DNA from 3 places in the Pradoshia sp. Z3_51 genome. Region 1 is predicted to be linked to each of the others. Evidence: riboswitches for the same ligand, from Rfam matches in the RefSeq annotation. Region 1 holds a riboswitch; each other region holds the start of a gene.

Region 1 (5,861 bases):
ATGCTATTGCAGGTTTTGAACTTTTAAAGCAACATCCCAAGGTTAATCCAAAAAAGGTCCATATTTTTGGATTTTCTCGAGGCGGGATTATGGCCTTGTGGACAGCTATATACTGCCAGGACGCTGCTTCACTTGTCACGTGGGGGGGAGTTTCCGATATGGTTCTGACCTACATAGAGAGAATTGATTTAAGAAGAATGCTGAAAAGGGTCATTGGAGGTACGCCAAACAAGGTGCCGGATGAATATAAAGCCCGTACACCCTTGTATGAAATTGAAAAAATACCATGTAATGTTCTAATTATTCATGGCGAGAAGGATAAGAACGTTTCGGTTGAACATGCCAATCTATTAAGAAACAGACTGCAGGATCTCGGCAAGAGCGTCGATGTGTGGTACCTTAAGGACTATACACATTATCTACCTCCTAGAATAAATCGGCAAATCGTCACGGATTTAACGAAATGGATGAAAGAAGCCGCTTCAAATGATACCATTGAAATAAATAAATGAAGCAGGGGAGTGAGAGAATTGGGTATGCCAATGGAATTGAATACTCTTATAGTGACAAAGGCTAATGAAAAAAGGGTTGAGGAAAATCTATTCGTCCTAAAAAAAGAAGGATACCGCCTATATCCAATTGAAATTCCGATTGATATCCGAAAAACTCTGGATGGAGAATCGAGAGGAACGGCACGGATAAAAAAAGTGGAATGGGAAAATAACTGCACAACCATTACATATGAGTTGATTTCTTTAAATTCCAGTAACTAAATTGAATAGAAACTAAAGAAAACAAACCTTCATCCAGAATTACATTGGGCGGTGGGTTTGTTTTTAAATTTAGACAAATAAAATAGTGCCTCAGGAAAGCCATTTCTTTTTGGCTTCCTAAGACACCGCTAGTTCTTTAAAAGGTAATTGGTCCACCTTTAGATTCAATTTCAGAACTGATATTTTTAAATTCCTTGAAATTTTCTCTGAATTTATGTGCAAGCTCATTCGCCTTTTCATAATAGGCTTCTGGATCTTTCCACGTTTTCTGCGGCTGTAAAACTTCATCAGGTACTCCAGGTACGTGTAAAGGAATCGCTAAGCCAAATATTCTGTCTTGTACCGTTTCGATATTGGCTAGTTCTCCTTCCAATGCAGCTTGAATCATCAATCGTGTATAAGAAAGCTTCATGCGGCTACCTGTCCCATACTCTCCTCCAGTCCAACCGGTATTAACCAGATATACCTGAACTTGATGTTCCTCAATATTTTTGCCAAGCATCTCAGCATATTTAGTTGGATGCAATGGTAAGAATGGTGAACCGAAGCAGGTAGAAAACGTAGCCTGTGGTGAAGTGATTCCGAGTTCAGTCCCTGCCAATTTACTCGTATAACCGCTTAGAAAATGATACATTGCCTGTTCTTTGGTTAACTTGCTGATTGGAGGCAGAACACCAAAAGCATCAGCAGTTAAAAAGATGATTGTATTGGGATGGCCCGCTATACTAGGTGTGACGATGTTCTGCATGGCTTCGATAGGGTAAGCTGCCCGGGTATTTTCAGTTAACATTCCATTATCATAGTCAGCAATTCTCGTATCTTCATCTACAACCACATTCTCTAGTACAGAACCAAAGCGTATGGCATTAAAAATTTGAGGCTCTTTTTCCTGTGTGAGATTGATGCATTTTGCGTAACAGCCGCCTTCAATATTAAATACACCATCAGGAGACCAGCCATGTTCGTCATCACCTATAAGGCGGCGATTTGGATCGGCTGATAAAGTAGTCTTTCCAGTGCCGGATAAGCCAAAGAAAAGAGCTACATCTCCCTCGAAACCTACATTTGCTGAACAATGCATAGAGAACACATTTTTCTCAGGCAACAGGTAATTCATGATTGAGAAAATGGATTTTTTCATTTCACCTGCATACTCGGTGCCTCCAATTAAGACGACTTTTTTCTCAAAAGAAATGATGATAAACGTCTCAGATTGTGTACCGTCCACGAGAGGGTTTGCTTTAAAACCTGGTGCTGAGATAATAGTAAACTCAGGAGAATGATTTTCAAGCTCTTCTTTAGTGGGGCGGATAAACAGCTGATGTACAAATAAATTGTGCCAGGCATATTCATTGATTACTTGTATAGGAAGGCGGTAGTCTGTTGCAGCCCCAGCAAACCCATTAAATACAAATAATTCATCTCGTTTTTCGAGGTAATCGATAACTTTATCATATAATTTAGAGAATGCGTCTTCAGATATTGCTTGATTGACGCTTCCCCAGGCTATTTTATCTTTAGTGGCAGCTTCCTCTACAATATATTTATCCTTTGGAGATCTGCCGGTATATTTACCTGTTTCGGCTTTAATCGCTCCAGTAGATGTGAGGATGCCCTCTTTTCTGGTTAATACTTTTTCAACTAATTGTGGCACTGAAAGCTGAATGTGAATATTATCATGAGTAAGTAATTGTTTCAATTCATTGGAAACTCCTACACTGTTCATAAGGTATCATCCTTTTCCAGAATTTTGGTAAGCATATTATATGGAAAATAGTATAACACATTTAATCGATTTATCCATACTAATTGTGTTAATTTTCAAAAATATGGTTTAATATAGTATATAAGAATAATTATTATTGTTTTCATTGGTGAAAGAATAGGGATATTAGTCAATATTGATGGATAAATAATAAAGTATATTTATTTGAATATTCGTAAATTAATTATATCAATATCATAATTGAAATGCGAATTTTAAGTTCTGACTGTACTTCTTTTAGAAAAAGGATGAAGCTAAAGTTTTATCTTAACAATATATTCCTGTTTATTTATTGACAGAAAATGATGGATAAGATAATATATACATTTGATATGGATACTCTTATCAAGACTCGGTGGAGAGACGAGCTCTATGAAGCCGGGGCAACCTGCAGTTTGATTCCTTATAATGGAAATCACGCAAAGGTGCTAACTTGATGCAAGGTTATAATGCCTTGAACGATGAGAGTGAAAGGCAGATTTCTGAGACTCAGACCTTTCCTCTTTTCTTTATAAAGGGGAAAGGTCTTTTTTCGTATAATCAGGAGATAATTAAAGATAATGAGTAGCCATAAACAGGGAAACTGAAGGAGGAAATATACATGTCTAATAAGAGACATTTGTTTACATCAGAATCTGTAACAGAAGGTCATCCGGATAAAATTTGCGATCAGGTTTCTGATGCCATTTTGGATGAAATATTAGCAAAGGATCCAAATGCAAGGGTAGCCTGCGAAACATCTGTTACCACTGGATTAGTTTTAGTAGCGGGAGAAATCACTACTTCTACGTATGTGGATATTCCAAAAATTGTACGTGACACAATCAAAGGGATCGGTTATACACGTGCTAAATATGGTTTCGATGCAGAAACATGCGCTGTCTTAACCTCTATTGATGAACAATCTGCAGATATCGCCCAAGGTGTAGACCAAGCTTTGGAATCAAGAGAAGGCACGATGTCAGATGAAGAGATTGAAGCTATTGGGGCGGGAGATCAGGGTCTTATGTTCGGTTTTGCCTGCAACGAAACAGAAGAATTAATGCCTCTTCCTATTTCTCTTGCTCACCAATTATCTAGAAAGCTGGCTGAGGTTCGTAAACAAGAAGTTCTTCCATACTTGCGCCCTGATGGAAAAACACAAGTCACAGTGGAATATGATGAAAATAAAAATCCGGTAAGAATTGATACAATCGTTATCTCTACTCAGCATGACGCGGAAACAACACTGGAGCAAATTAAGAAAGACTTAAAAGAACAAGTAATTAAACCGGTTGTTCCTGCTCACCTTATTGATGAACAAACTAAATATTTTATTAACCCAACGGGCCGTTTTGTTATTGGAGGTCCACAAGGGGATGCAGGCTTGACTGGCCGTAAAATCATTGTAGACACGTATGGTGGATACGCACGTCACGGTGGCGGAGCATTCTCTGGTAAAGACGCTACAAAAGTAGACCGTTCTGCTGCCTATGCAGCCAGATACGTAGCTAAAAATATTGTAGCAGCAGGTCTTGCAGATAAAGCGGAAGTTCAGCTGGCTTACGCGATTGGTGTAGCGCAACCAGTATCTATTTCTATTGATACGTTCGGTACAGGGAAAATTGAAGAGGAAAAATTAATTGAATTAGTACGTGCTAACTTTGATCTACGCCCAGCAGGGATCATAAAAATGCTTGATTTAAGACGTCCGATCTATAAACAAACAGCAGCTTACGGACATTTTGGACGCAATGATTTAGATCTTCCTTGGGAGAAAACAGATAAAGTGGAAGTACTGCGTGCGGAAGCTAACATCTAAGATAAACAGCATAAACATTTCTAGAAAGAGGGATAACCCCTCTTTCTTTTTTTGTCTAAATATGGTAATATTAGGAAACTATGAAATCGGGTATAATGGATCGTATTTTGTCGGGACCCTAGCTCATATCTAAAATCTAATTCTTTGATATTTTTAAATGAAAAACAGTCGAAAGTAAAGGTAGTGAGTGAATAATAATGTGTGGATTTGTAGGATGTATGCATGATCACCAACAAGCGAATCAGGATTCAGAACTAATTAAAAGTATGAATGACTTGATTACGCATAGAGGGCCGGATGACGAGGGGTATTATATAGATGAACATATCCAGCTTGGTTTCAGAAGACTAAGCATCATTGATATTGAATGTGGACATCAGCCCTTAACGTATGAAAATGAACGCTATTGGATTGTTTTTAACGGAGAAATATACAACTACTTGGAATTGAAAGTAGTGCTGGAAAAGGAAGGCATGGCGTTTTCTACAAATTCAGATACTGAAGTAATCCTGGCGGCATTTGTTCAATATGGGGAAAAGGCAGTTGAAATGCTTCGTGGGATGTTTGGGTTCGTGATTTGGGATAAACAGGAGAAATCTGTTTTTGGTGCCCGTGATCCATTTGGGATTAAACCATTTTTTTATAAGGAAGATGGGGATAAGACCTATTTTGCTTCTGAAAAGAAAAGTATTATACACGCTATAGAAAAACAAGAATTGGATCATGTGTCTCTGCAGCATTATCTTACCTTTCAATTTACTCCAGAACCAGCAACGATGACAAAGTATGTGAAAAAATTATTGCCTGGACATTGCTTTACAAAGAAAATTGGAGAACCTATGGAAATCCGCCAATATTGGAAAGCGGAATTTAAACCTATTCTGCGCAGTGAACCAGATTGGATTAAAGAAATTCAAGATGTGATGTATGACAGTATCAGCATGCATATGCGCAGTGATGTACCCGTTGGTTCATTTCTTTCAGGTGGAATTGATTCTACAATCATCGCATCCATAGCTAAAGAATTTCATCCTGGAATTAAAACATTCTCAGTTGGATTTGAACAGAATGGTTTCAGTGAAATTGATGTAGCTAAAGAAACAGCTGACAAGCTTGGGGTAGAGAATATCAGCTATATTATATCGCCGCAGGAATATATGAGGGAACTGCCGAAAATTATGTGGCATATGGATGACCCGTTGGCAGACCCCGCTTGTGTTCCTTTATATTTCGTGGCAAGGGAAGCGCAAAAGCATGTAACGGTTGTTCTGTCAGGTGAAGGAGCGGATGAATTATTCGGAGGATACAATATTTACCGTGAGCCTCAATCCTTAGCCATATTTAATAAAATTCCTGTACTTATGAAAAGAGCGCTAAAAAGAATTGCTGCCATGATGCCTGAAGGGGTAAAAGGCAAAAGTTTTATAGAGCGCGGCTGTACGCCGATTGAAGAACGCTATCTTGGAAATGCCAAGATGTTTATGGAGGAAGAGAAGGGGCAATTATTCAAATTATATAAATC
Region 2 (5,861 bases), on a different contig from region 1:
ACCTCAGTGGAAGCTATACCTGTTGCTTTTTCAATCGCAAGCTCCAATTCTTCAATTAGATCTTCTGCATGTTCAATTCCAACAGACAGTCTGATTAAATCCTCCTGTACACCTGATGCTTTTAATCCCTCTTCACTTAGTTGCTGATGAGTCGTGCTTGCCGGATGGATAATTAGGCTCTTTGCATCTCCCACATTGGCCACATGGGACCACAGTTCAACGGAATCAATCAGTTTTTTACCTGCCTCACGTCCACCCTTTATTCCAAAAACAACGACTGCTCCAGCACCTTTGGGTAAATATTTCTTCGTTTTTTCGTAATCAGGGTGATCTGAATCTCCTGGATACAAGACCCACGATACAGCCGGATGCTGTTTTAAATAGTCAACTATTAATCTCGTATTGGCTACATGCTCCTTCATCCTCACATGCAGAGTTTCCAATCCGAGAATAAATTGAAAGGCATTGTACGGGCTTAAGGAAGGACCTAAATCTCTCAACAGCTGAACTCTGGCCTTCACAATAAATGCTGCTGCACCAATTGCTTCACTGTAAATCAGATCATGATAGCTTGGATCGGGTTCAGTAAAGCCCGGAAATTTAGATGAATTCCAGTCAAACTTCCCTCCATCCACTATGACCCCGCCTAATGTGGTTCCATTTCCAAGCAGCCATTTCGTAGCTGAGTGTACGACGATATCCGCTCCAAACTCAATCGGACGGGATAAATAAGGAGTTGCAAATGTATTATCAATAATTAACGGAATTCCAGCTTCATGAGCAATTTCCGCCACCCGTTCAATATCAAGAACCTGCAGGCTTGGATTTCCAATCGTTTCTCCAAAAATAGCTTTGGTCTTTGATGTAATCGCTTCTCTAAAATTTTCAATGTCACTTGGATCCACGAACCTTACGTTAATACCATACTTAGGGAGAGTATTGGCAAATAAATTGTAGGTTCCGCCGTATAGAGTGGACGCAGAGATAATTTCATCACCTGCTCCCGCAATATTTAGGATTGAGAGTGTTATAGCTGCAGCACCACTTGATACCGCTAAAGCTCCAATGCCACCTTCTAATTCTGCTATACGTTCTTCGAATACACTTGAAGTTGGATTATGGATTCTAGTATAAATATAGCCAGTTTCAGCTAATCCAAATAAATCCGCAGCATGATCTGTGTCTTTAAATAAATAAGCATTCGTCTGGTAAATCGGCACGCTTCTCGCTCCAGTTACCGAATCCTGCTGCAATCCTCCGTGTATACCTACTGTTTCAAACCGATACTTCTTTTCTTCATTTGCCATTCTACATCTCTCCATTTCATTTTAAATAGAGAAGTGAGTAAATGAAAAAAACCTCTTCACAAGAAGAGGCAGGCATTTTCCATCTCTCCTTATCTCCCGGATTTATATCCGCTGGAATTGGCACCGTGTATTATAAAAATACCGGTTGCCGGGCTTCAACGGGCCAAGCCGTACTTTATCCCCCCATGAAGAACGAAATATACTGATAGCCTTGTCCGAAATGAGTATTGTTAAGACTTTAAGACGGAAAGGACATCAAGAAAGGTTAAAATAGCAAGAAAGGGCGGTTTGCACCGCCCTTTTTTTGTACGCCTATCATATCACGCTTAAATTTCCAATTCAAGGAATATTCTGAACATTCGATAAAAAATATATTCGCACTTGAGAAAAAGTAAAATATATACAAATTTGCAGATAATTAGCACTATCTTTTTCCTTTATATGTTAAAATATTCTTAACAATGTGATAGCGAGGTGTTCAGTTTGGATAAAACGATAAATCTTTCGAACCATTTATTCTACGATGAAGTAAGAAATCAAATTGCCCTAGAAACCAAGGAATCATTGAAACTATCTGCTGACTTACTGTCCTACGTGGAAGAAGAATTATTATTGATGTTGAATGATGCGATTGCGGAAGATAACGATAATAAACTTGTAAATGAAGCACTGTTTCTATTCTTTGCTCAAGGTATTAAATCCGTGAAATCTAGCCTTATCCTTAGTACAGAAGGGTATCTAACAAATGCTGTGATGTGTGCAAGAAATTGTATTGAAACTATCTTTAATATTCATTACCTAATAGGGGATAAAAAACAGAGCGAAAGCCGAGCGAAAAAGTTTCTTTCGAATCCTACTTATTGGACAAGCCACAAAATCATAGAAAGAGCTTATATGGAACTAAACAGACCATTATATGAGCTTTATCGAGTCTTTAGTAATTACACACATTCCAACTTAATGGGAGTAAGCCAAAACATACTAGCAAACCATAATATTTCGAGCATCCCTTCCGCTGAAAAAATCCCTTACTTGATAAATATGACGAACGCTTTATTTTACTCAATGATTCTAGATATTAGTGGTCACTATCAGATAAAAAGCCAACGGTTTGATTCCATCAAATTAAATGAAGAAACACAAAATATGTTAGAAACATTTGATATTGAAAGAACTGCCTGGGATGATGTTACAAATATGTTCAAGGAAATGGGCTTCACAGAAGCACAGATTCAAGAATTACAAAGAGATTATAAGAAACATTCTTTGAAGAATTTAAAAAGCAAGAACCCTAAGAAGAGCAAGAATAAAAGAAAGAAGAAAAAGAGATAATAAACCTAGTCCTACTCTCGAAATCTTATAGCACATAACAGTCTTGTTGCTAAAAGCGAAAGAGACTTGATTAAAGTTTACTATAATTCTATTTTGAAACAGATAGAGAATACCCCTTCGAAGAAAACAGAAATAGATGAATTACTATTCTAAAAGCTGACACTAACCTTCACATAATAAAAACAACTCCTATACAAGGGTTGTTTTTTTGTTACAAAATTCAACTAACGGTTCAGTTTGTTTAGTGAAGTATTTCACAATATAGATTAACCTATGTTTCAAGTTTTGGTTTGCTTTGAGCGTTTTGGAAAAGAAGATAAACAGTCGATACTGCGCCCAATACAGCAACTGTCTGTAAAGGATATTTATTTATGGTTTCTTTCACAAAGTCAGTCACAGCCTTGCCTGCCACTTTACTCACTCCATCGGCAACAACTTCTTTACCTTTTTCAACAACAGGATTGATAACATCATATTTTTTCGACAAATATATGCATCTCCTTTTTTATCAAACTGCTCCGTTAGTTGACGAACACAATTTAATATCCCTATATTTATTCTAACATATTACTCCACTAAACCTCGATTTCACCGATTTCCTTAATTCAAATTATAAAAGGTGGGCAGATTTGTTTTTGGAGCAATTGAACATAAAGAATACTCTTTTAATTTACGCACAAAAAATACACAAACTTTAATAGTAAAATTTGTGTATATTGTATACAAGTACCGTGCTAACAGGCAATGGTGGGCCAGTCCCTCCACCTCTCTTGATAAGAACCAAATATTAAGTTGTTAAAACTATAGCATATGGAAAAATATGAGTCAACTGATTATTCAGAATTTTTAAATTAAGTAACAAAGAGCTTCTTTTACTATAATAAATGCCTCCAGTTAGCCACTTAACAATCATCTAATCGGTTGAGATTACAGGCTATTATATAGAATTCTACAAATCAATTAAAACTTCTGACATAGACAGCGTAAAATAGAAACAGCACCTTTAAAAGATTCTAGTTAAATATTCATCGACATATTTCCTGAGAAATAACTGCTCTTATTCTGTAATTCTCTTTAATTGATCAACAAGATAGGGAACTGAGTGGAAGGCATAGATTTTCTCGATTGGCTGGTTATCCTTGATTAAAATGAGGCATGGTACACTCTGAATTTGATATTCTTCTGCAAGTTCCTTAGCATAGTTAAGATTGACTTTTTCCAAAGAGGCATTTGGGAGGACTTCCTTTGCAATATCAAGCATTTTACCTGCTAATTGACATGTTCCGCAAAGAGGAGTAAAAGTATAGATCGCTTTATTTATCGTGGTTTGATTGTTCATTTTTCATTACATCCTTCATTTGTTTTAAAAATTCGGCTTTTACATCTATATTGGCTGCCAAAAGAACCGTTGCTAAATGATATCTTGGCGCATTAGCAACTTCACGGTATGTACGATCAATATATATGTGAGATGCATTTGGCATTTCTCGTCTTAACTGTTTTCTCAGCTTTTCTCCGGATTCATCTGCATCAGCCAAAATATACACGTCTCTCTGTTCAAGTTCGTCTACTAATTCATCCAGTTTCGATAGACTGATGGTTCCATTTGTACATCTTATATCGACAGATTCGTTAAGTACAGATTGTATTTTTTGGCGGTCGGTAGAACCTTCCACAATAATTACTTTCTCACTTTGAGCATCCTGCATGATTGATCACCTTTTATTAGGAGAGTACGTTCTATGTGATTGGACAATTGCCTTCGTCTTTTTCATTATATGTATCTTACCCTAACATAGTGGAAAGTAACAATTGATCTAAAAACATAATAAAAAGGAAAGAAGCTGACGAATGACCCCAAACTTCTCCCCTCTATTGACTACTCTTCTTTAGTCGCTGTTTCGTATTGGCCAGCATCCATTAATTCATCATATTCACTGATTTCGGATGGTTCAACAACTACCATCCATGCTTTTTCATATGGAGATTCATTAACATATTCTGGACTATCCGCTAATTCTTCATTTACTTCAACAACTGTCCCACTGATTGGCGCATACAATTCAGATACTGTCTTAACTGATTCTACACTGCCAAACGGTTCATTACGGGTCAATTGATCACCTATTTCCGGTAGTTCCACAAATACGATGTCTCCCAATTCTTTTTGAGCAAAATCAGTTATTCCAATTCGAATCTTACCATCCTCTTGTTTAACCCATTCATGCTCAGCTGTATAACGTAATCCCGCTGGAATGCTCATGATTTAATCCCCCCAAAATGTATGTATGGTTCCTATTTATCATGACATCAAACTGGTTATTTGACAATTGTTTCATGCCCAGATTTTCTGGTAATTTACCTCTTTGAATCCTACTGTTACTTTTTCTCCATCAAATGCGATTGGGCGCTTGATTAGCATCCCGTCTGATGCAAGCAAGGTAAGAATTTCATCTTCAGACATATCCTTCACTTTATCTTTTAACCCAAGTTCTCTGTATTTCATCCCACTTGTGTTAAAAAATTTCTGAAGAGACAATTCACTTTTTTGATAAATTATTTCTAGCTCTTCTTTCGTTGGAGGATTTTGCGCTATATCAACTTCTTGATAGGATATTCCCTTTTCATCAAACCATTTCTTTGCTTTTCTGCATGTCCCGCATTTAGGATACCAGTATAATGTAATCATCGTTTTATCACCTCAATTGAAGCATACCACATTTTTTCATCTATCTTAAACGGATATACTTCTGCTCTAGAAAAGGTAACAGGTCTAACATAGCAGGAAAAGAAAAAGCCTGGTTTTCACCAAGCCTCCATAGTATAAAGGATTAAACAGTGTAACGCTCAGCATCAACTAACTTTTCTGAAGCTTCACGTTTAAGTGCGATTACATTGATTGGTGTGAAACGTGTGAATTTACGTAAAGCTGATGTCATCATACGTAATGTATCACCAGTTTCTGTTGCCACTAATGTTTCTTTAGCATGCTTCTCGATTTCGCCAAATGCTTCCTGGCAGAAGATTTGAGTATAAAGAAGTTTTTGTTTGTTCTTTTCTAAGCCATCTTTTTTGATTGCTTTTTCTGTACGAAGAACAACTGATTCCATCGCATAAACGAAAGAAGCAATATCCGCAATATTAACAAGAATTTCTTGTTCTTTTTCCAGCTCAGTACCATATTTTTGCGCAGCCAATCCTGCAATCATAATACCAATCTTC
Region 3 (5,861 bases), on a different contig from region 1:
CAACTAGTCCGGCCTTCGTTCCAAAAAGGATGGCAACTTCAGTTTTAGGGTCAACCTCGACGCCATATTGCTTGTGATAAAATTGTGCTGCCGCTTCTTTCAACTCTTCCAAACCCCGAAATGGAGAATATTTATGAGTTTGTGCATCTTCAGCCGCCACTTGCAGGGCTTTGACGATATGCGCAGGAGTAGGTTGATCAGGATTTCCTTGTCCGAGATTAATAATGTCTCTGCCTTCAGCTATAGCGCTGTTAACTTTTAGGACAAGTGTTGCAAAAAATTGGACTGGCAGTTTTTTTAAGCGTTCTGAATATGTCATATAATTCACCTTTACGAAGAGAATATAGTTTTGAATATTTAAATAATAGATAAAATTCTATAACCTTTATTTAGAAATGTCTATAGTGAGCTGAAAGAATTTGAATATAGCGGTAGTAAATGGTTATTAGATTTGCTGAGTCATAGATTATAGGGGAACGTTTGATGAAGTGGGTGTGGTAGCTTTTTCAGAAATGATTGTTTTTCGGAAAATGTGAAATGTGGAGACTATACATTAAATGAGCTTGTTTGGCAGATGAAAATAGTGAGCGATGAAAGTGTTATTCAGTCGGCTTGCGAAAATGTAGAGTTTTACATTATCGTCAGTTCAGCCCTACGAAGAAGAATGGGGAGTTTTTTAATCCGATGTATGTGGATTGGAATATTTTATTGAAATTGCAATGATGAAAGCGGTTCAACAGTTTACGTCAAAAAGGTTTTTGTTGACAGACTATTCTGAAGTCTGTAATATCATAAACAAATCAAATAAAGCTATAGCTTATCGAGAGCGACCGAGGGACTAGGCCCTATGACGTCCGGCAACCCCCTTAATAGGGAAGGTGCCAATTCCTGCAGAATGTATTACATTCTGAAAGATAAGTCGAGATAGATGTATTTCGATGCCCCTTTCAGATGAGAGGGGCATTTTTGTTTCAAAAAATGTGTAGAGATAGAGGTTGGCATATGATAAAAATTCAGAATGTTAATAAGATTTACAAAACTAAAAGCGGTATAGTAAATGGAGTTGACAACGTTTCCTTAACAATTAAAAAAGGCGAGATATTCGGGATTGTCGGGTACTCAGGAGCAGGTAAAAGCTCGCTGCTACGCTGTATTAATTTGTTGGAGCGTCCAACATCGGGAAATATCACAGTTGATGGAATTGATCTGGCTAAGTTGAGAAGCAAGCAATTGCGTCATGCACGCTTAAAAATCGGGATGATTTTTCAGCACTTTTATCTTATTAGCCAGAAAACAGTTTTTGAAAATATAGCTTTTTCTTTAAAGGCAGCAAAAGTGCCGCAGACTCAAATACAAGACCGAGTAGAAGAACTGTTGAAAATGGTCGGATTAGCTGAAAAGCGTGAAGTGTATCCTTCGCAGCTAAGTGGGGGACAGAAGCAGCGTGTAGCGATTGCAAGGGCGTTGGCGAATAACCCGACAGTACTCCTTTGTGATGAGGCGACTTCAGCACTAGATCCGACGACAACGAAATCAATATTGAATTTGTTGAAAAAAATCAATAAGGAGCTCAATATTACGATTGTGTTGATTACACATGAGATGAATGTAGTAAAGGAAATTTGTAATCGAATGGCGATTATGCAGGATGGCAAGGTCATTGAGGAAGGCTCGGTGTATGATATTTTTGCTAAACCCCATGCCGATCTTACGAAGGAATTCATTAACAGTGTTGTTTCGTTCGATATACCTGACGCTATTTACCAAAGTTGCAAGGGTCCGATTGTCAAGGTGACGTTTAGGGGAACGGTTGCCGGTGAGGGAGTCATATCGGATACGCTTCAGCAATTTAATGTAAAAGGCAATTTTCTTCATGGCTCAATTGAATATATTCAGGAATTGCCTTTAGGTATTTTTATCATGGAGCTTCGCGGACAGAAGGAAGAGATTAATAAAGCGATATCTTATATAGAAAGTCGAGAGGCAGAAGTGGAGGTGTTCCAACATGGGCTTTGATTTCAACCACTTTATAGAGCTTATTCCTGAAATTAACACAGCATTTTTGCAGACGATTTACATGATTTCCATTTCTTTAGCTGTCGCAATCGTGATTGGTTTACCAGTTGGAATTCTATTATATGTGACAGAAAAGGGTTTATTTTGGGAAAACAAAACGGTTCAGAGGATATTAGGATTTGTCGTCAATTTGGTCCGATCAATACCATTTATTATTTTATTGGTTGCTCTTATGCCATTGACCGAATTTGTTGTAAAGACAACGATTGGACCAACAGCTGCTAGCGTATCGCTGTCAGTCGCAGCTATTCCGTTTTTTGCGAGAATCGTTGAAACGTCTTTACGAGAAATTGATAAAGGTGTTATTGAAGCCGCGATAGCAGCTGGTGCGACACCGTGGATGATTATTAAGGAAGTACTATTGCTCGAAGCGAGATCAGGTATCATTTCGGGTATTACACTTACATTAATTAGCTTGATTGGGTTTTCTGCTATGGCAGGAACGGTCGGTGGTGGCGGTATTGGTGATTTAGCGATTCGCTATGGGTATTATCGCTATGATAATACCATTATGATTGCAACTGTTATTATTTTAATCGTATTGGTTCAGGTTATCCAACTTGCCGGTGATTTCATCGCAAAAGTTATAGATAAAAGATAATAGAAAAGGGGAATTATTTCATGAAAAAGGGGTTAACAGCATTTATTTTATTCTTAGTGGTAGGTACATTGGCAGCTTGCAGCGGCAATGAAAGCATTGAGGATGCAAGCTCAGAGTCAAAGGATATTAAAATTGGAGCTACTTCTGGTCCTTATAGTGATATGGCAACGAAAGCAATCAAGCCAGGCTTGGAAGAATTGGGATACAAAGTAGAAGTGGTGGAGTTCAGTGATTATATTCAACCGAATAAAGCGTTAGATGGTGGAGATATTGATGCGAACCTTTTTCAGCATACTATTTACTTGGAAAACTTTGAAAAAGAGAACAGCATGGATTTGACAGGGTTAATTAAAGTACCGACTGCGCCGATGGGTATTTATTCAAACACGTATAAATCTTTGGATGAAGTGAAGGACGGAGCGACGATTACAATTCCGAATGATCCGGTAAATGCAGCTCGCGCATTCAATACACTTCAAGATGAAGGATTAATTGTAGTAGATGAAAATGCAGAACCCCTTAAAGTTTCTGAAAAGGACATAATCGAAAACAAGAAAAACTTAAAATTCCAGCCGCTAGAGTCAGGACAGCTACCTCGATCTATTGACAGTGCAGATTTATCAGCAGTACCAGGAAACTTCGCATTAGCTGCAGATATGGACTTATTAAGTGCATTAGCGCTTGAGAATATGCTTGATCCATATCGAAATTTAGTGGCTGTAAAGGCTAATAATGATGATTCACAGCTAGCTAAGGATATTTTATCAGTGGTAGAATCTGATGAATTCGAAAAAATAATCGATGAAGAATTTGTCGGCTTCGGCAAGCCTGAATGGATGAAATAATAAGAAAAAATGTCCTCAGTTCTCTCTTTGTTTTATGTATAAATACTAAGGCTGTATATCCCTTAGATTAAACAACTAATTCGTAAACAATACAAAACCATAGAAGGAGCATGGCGGGTGTAAGGTTAGACATACAGAATATATAAAGATAACACTTCCCACTTTATTAATGTTTTTAACAGCAAATAGAAATGAGTGATGAAAATGACTGTTTTTTCAGTTCATGGTGCTCCAAGTGAATATATTTTGAAAGATAACGCTTTAGATTTATTGGAAGCTAAGCTGCTGGAACGCAATCTCTGCAGAGTTCTTGTGGTTCGTGGCAAAAAGTCCTGGGAGGCAGTAAAGCCGTATTGGCCGCAAATGGCAGAGGTAGAATTGGAAGAATATACGTACGGAGGCGAGTGCTCATTTGCCGAAATCGAGGCGGTTACTAAGCTGGTCAAGCATCATTCATTGGATGCGGTAATAGGTGTCGGAGGCGGAAAGATACTCGATCTTGTTAAGGCGGTTTGCGATGCGACTGAAAGGCAGTCCATTCTCATTCCGACATTGGCATCTAATTGTTCGCCATGGACGCCTTTAAGCGTTATATATGATGATTCCGGAGCTTTCATTCGTTATGATATATATCCGGTTTGTACCAGTCTGGTGCTAGTGGAGCCGCAAATTTTAGTTGATGCTCCAATAGAAATGTTAATTGCCGGTATTGGAGATACTCTTGCGAAATGGTACGAAGCGGATGTACAGATGGCTGTAATTGATAATAAGACTGTTCCACTGCAAATTGCTCATTTTGCTGCAAGAGAATGTAAGGATTTATTGCTAAAATTCGCCCGTGGAGCTGTTGAAGCTGCAAAGGCTGGGGAAGTAAATGATGATTTCGTCAAAGTAGTGGAAACGATTATTATGTTTGGTGGCATGGTTGGGGGCTATGGTGATTATTACGGTCGAATTGCTGGCGCTCATTCGATTCACAATGGTTTAACGGTACTTGAAGAAACTCATCACGCCTTGCATGGTGATAAGGTGGCATATGGCATTTTAGTTCAGCTAGTGCTGGAAGACAAATGGACAGAAATTGAAGAGCTTCGACTGTTTTATGAGGAGTTGGGCCTTCCATTATCCTTAACAGATTTAGGTGTGGAAGATATAACGGAAGCGCTGATTGCTGAGGTTGCTGAAAAAGCAACAGTTACGGGTGAGTCGATTCATGTAATGTCAATTGGATTGGTTACAGCTGAGAGGGTAGTGGAAGCAATTCAGAAGTTGGAGCAATTTGTTTGTGAGAGTGAGAAATCTTGCTAAAGTTGTTTACATAAACGGTCATCATCCACTCTAGGAATTAGAAGGTGTTTTAGGATTAGTTGATTGTGCAGGTTTCTTAGTAGACAGTTAAAAAGCTGTCTACTTTTTTTATTAGTCGTTAGCAATAATGTTTATGAAAACAGCCTTATCTTTACATGTAAATAAAGTTGTTTTTTCCTAATTAAAATGCTTATCTGGCTGCATAGTTTATTACCAAAATTATAAACTTGTTTATTTGTATAAATGAACCCTAAAATGGATAGGGAAATTTACTATTAAACGAAGGAAGTTGATTATGGAATTCACCAAGTATGCGAGTAAGAAACACACCGTACAGCAAATTGCAGAAGATCTGCTACATGTTACTCAACAGGCAGCTATTGCTTCATATCCCTGGATAGGAAAGGGAAATAAGATTGAAGCAGATGGTGCAGGGACAAGGGCTATGAGGCATCATTTAAATACAATCGATATGTGTGGAAGAGTCGTAATTGGTGAAGGAGAAATGGATGAAGCGCCAATGCTTTATATCAATGAAATGCTGGGGAATGGGAACGGTCCGGCAATTGATATAGCTGTTGATCCGGTGGAAGGTACGACGTTAATGTCTAAAGGGAAAAATCATTCAATGGCTGTGTTGGCTGCTGCGAAAAGTGGAAGCATGCTTCATGCTCCTGATATGTATATGAAAAAGATCGCAGTTGGGCCAAATGCAAAAGGATGTATTAATATAAATGCCTCCTTAAAAGAGAATATGCAATCAGTTGCGAAGGCCCTTGGAAAAGATGTAAGAGAATTGACCATTATGATTCAGGACCGCGACAGGCATAGTACTTTAATGGCACAGGTTCTCGAACTGGGAGCGAAGTTGAAGTTATTCTCTGATGTTGATATAACGGGCGCTATAGCAACTGGAATCGATGGAATGGATATTGATATGCTTGTCGGTACAGGCGGAGCTCCAGAGGGTGTCATCACTGCAACTGCACTAAAATGTCTGGGAGGAGATTTTCAGGGGCAGCTAGTTCCTA

What was found. A riboswitch is a leader RNA that binds a small molecule or an ion and turns the genes downstream of it on or off. The one in region 1 is predicted to bind S-adenosylmethionine.
Region 2: it holds a riboswitch for S-adenosylmethionine, as region 1 does, so the genes downstream of both, AC4BHA_RS13070 (O-acetylhomoserine aminocarboxypropyltransferase/cysteine synthase family protein) here and metK (methionine adenosyltransferase) in region 1, are expected to answer to the same signal.
Region 3: it holds a riboswitch for S-adenosylmethionine, as region 1 does, so the genes downstream of both, AC4BHA_RS17540 (methionine ABC transporter ATP-binding protein) here and metK (methionine adenosyltransferase) in region 1, are expected to answer to the same signal.

What each region holds. Positions count from the first base shown of each region.
Region 1 covers NZ_JBZAJC010000003.1:440,758-446,618, reverse strand. The annotation lists gene AC4BHA_RS09265 (alpha/beta hydrolase family protein) at 1-512, shown strand, start outside; gene AC4BHA_RS09260 (DUF2584 domain-containing protein) at 531-773, shown strand; gene pckA (phosphoenolpyruvate carboxykinase (ATP)) at 910-2,499, opposite strand; SAM riboswitch class I at 2,878-3,006, shown strand; gene metK (methionine adenosyltransferase) at 3,140-4,339, shown strand; gene asnB (asparagine synthase (glutamine-hydrolyzing)) at 4,537-5,861, shown strand, end outside.
Region 2 covers NZ_JBZAJC010000006.1:107,379-113,239, forward strand. The annotation lists gene AC4BHA_RS13070 (O-acetylhomoserine aminocarboxypropyltransferase/cysteine synthase family protein) at 1-1,307, opposite strand, end outside; SAM riboswitch class I at 1,394-1,500, opposite strand; gene AC4BHA_RS13075 (DUF5677 domain-containing protein) at 1,791-2,639, shown strand; gene AC4BHA_RS13080 (hypothetical protein) at 2,911-3,126, opposite strand; gene AC4BHA_RS13085 (thioredoxin family protein) at 3,697-3,978, opposite strand; gene AC4BHA_RS13090 (toprim domain-containing protein) at 3,953-4,348, opposite strand; gene gcvH (glycine cleavage system protein GcvH) at 4,519-4,902, opposite strand; gene AC4BHA_RS13100 (arsenate reductase family protein) at 4,975-5,328, opposite strand; gene AC4BHA_RS13105 (acyl-CoA dehydrogenase FadE) at 5,471-5,861, opposite strand, start outside.
Region 3 covers NZ_JBZAJC010000015.1:19,222-25,082, reverse strand. The annotation lists gene AC4BHA_RS17545 (pyridoxal phosphate-dependent aminotransferase) at 1-319, opposite strand, end outside; SAM riboswitch class I at 815-921, shown strand; gene AC4BHA_RS17540 (methionine ABC transporter ATP-binding protein) at 1,003-2,016, shown strand; gene AC4BHA_RS17535 (methionine ABC transporter permease) at 2,006-2,677, shown strand; gene AC4BHA_RS17530 (MetQ/NlpA family ABC transporter substrate-binding protein) at 2,698-3,522, shown strand; gene AC4BHA_RS17525 (iron-containing alcohol dehydrogenase family protein) at 3,727-4,830, shown strand; gene glpX (class II fructose-bisphosphatase) at 5,126-5,861, shown strand, end outside.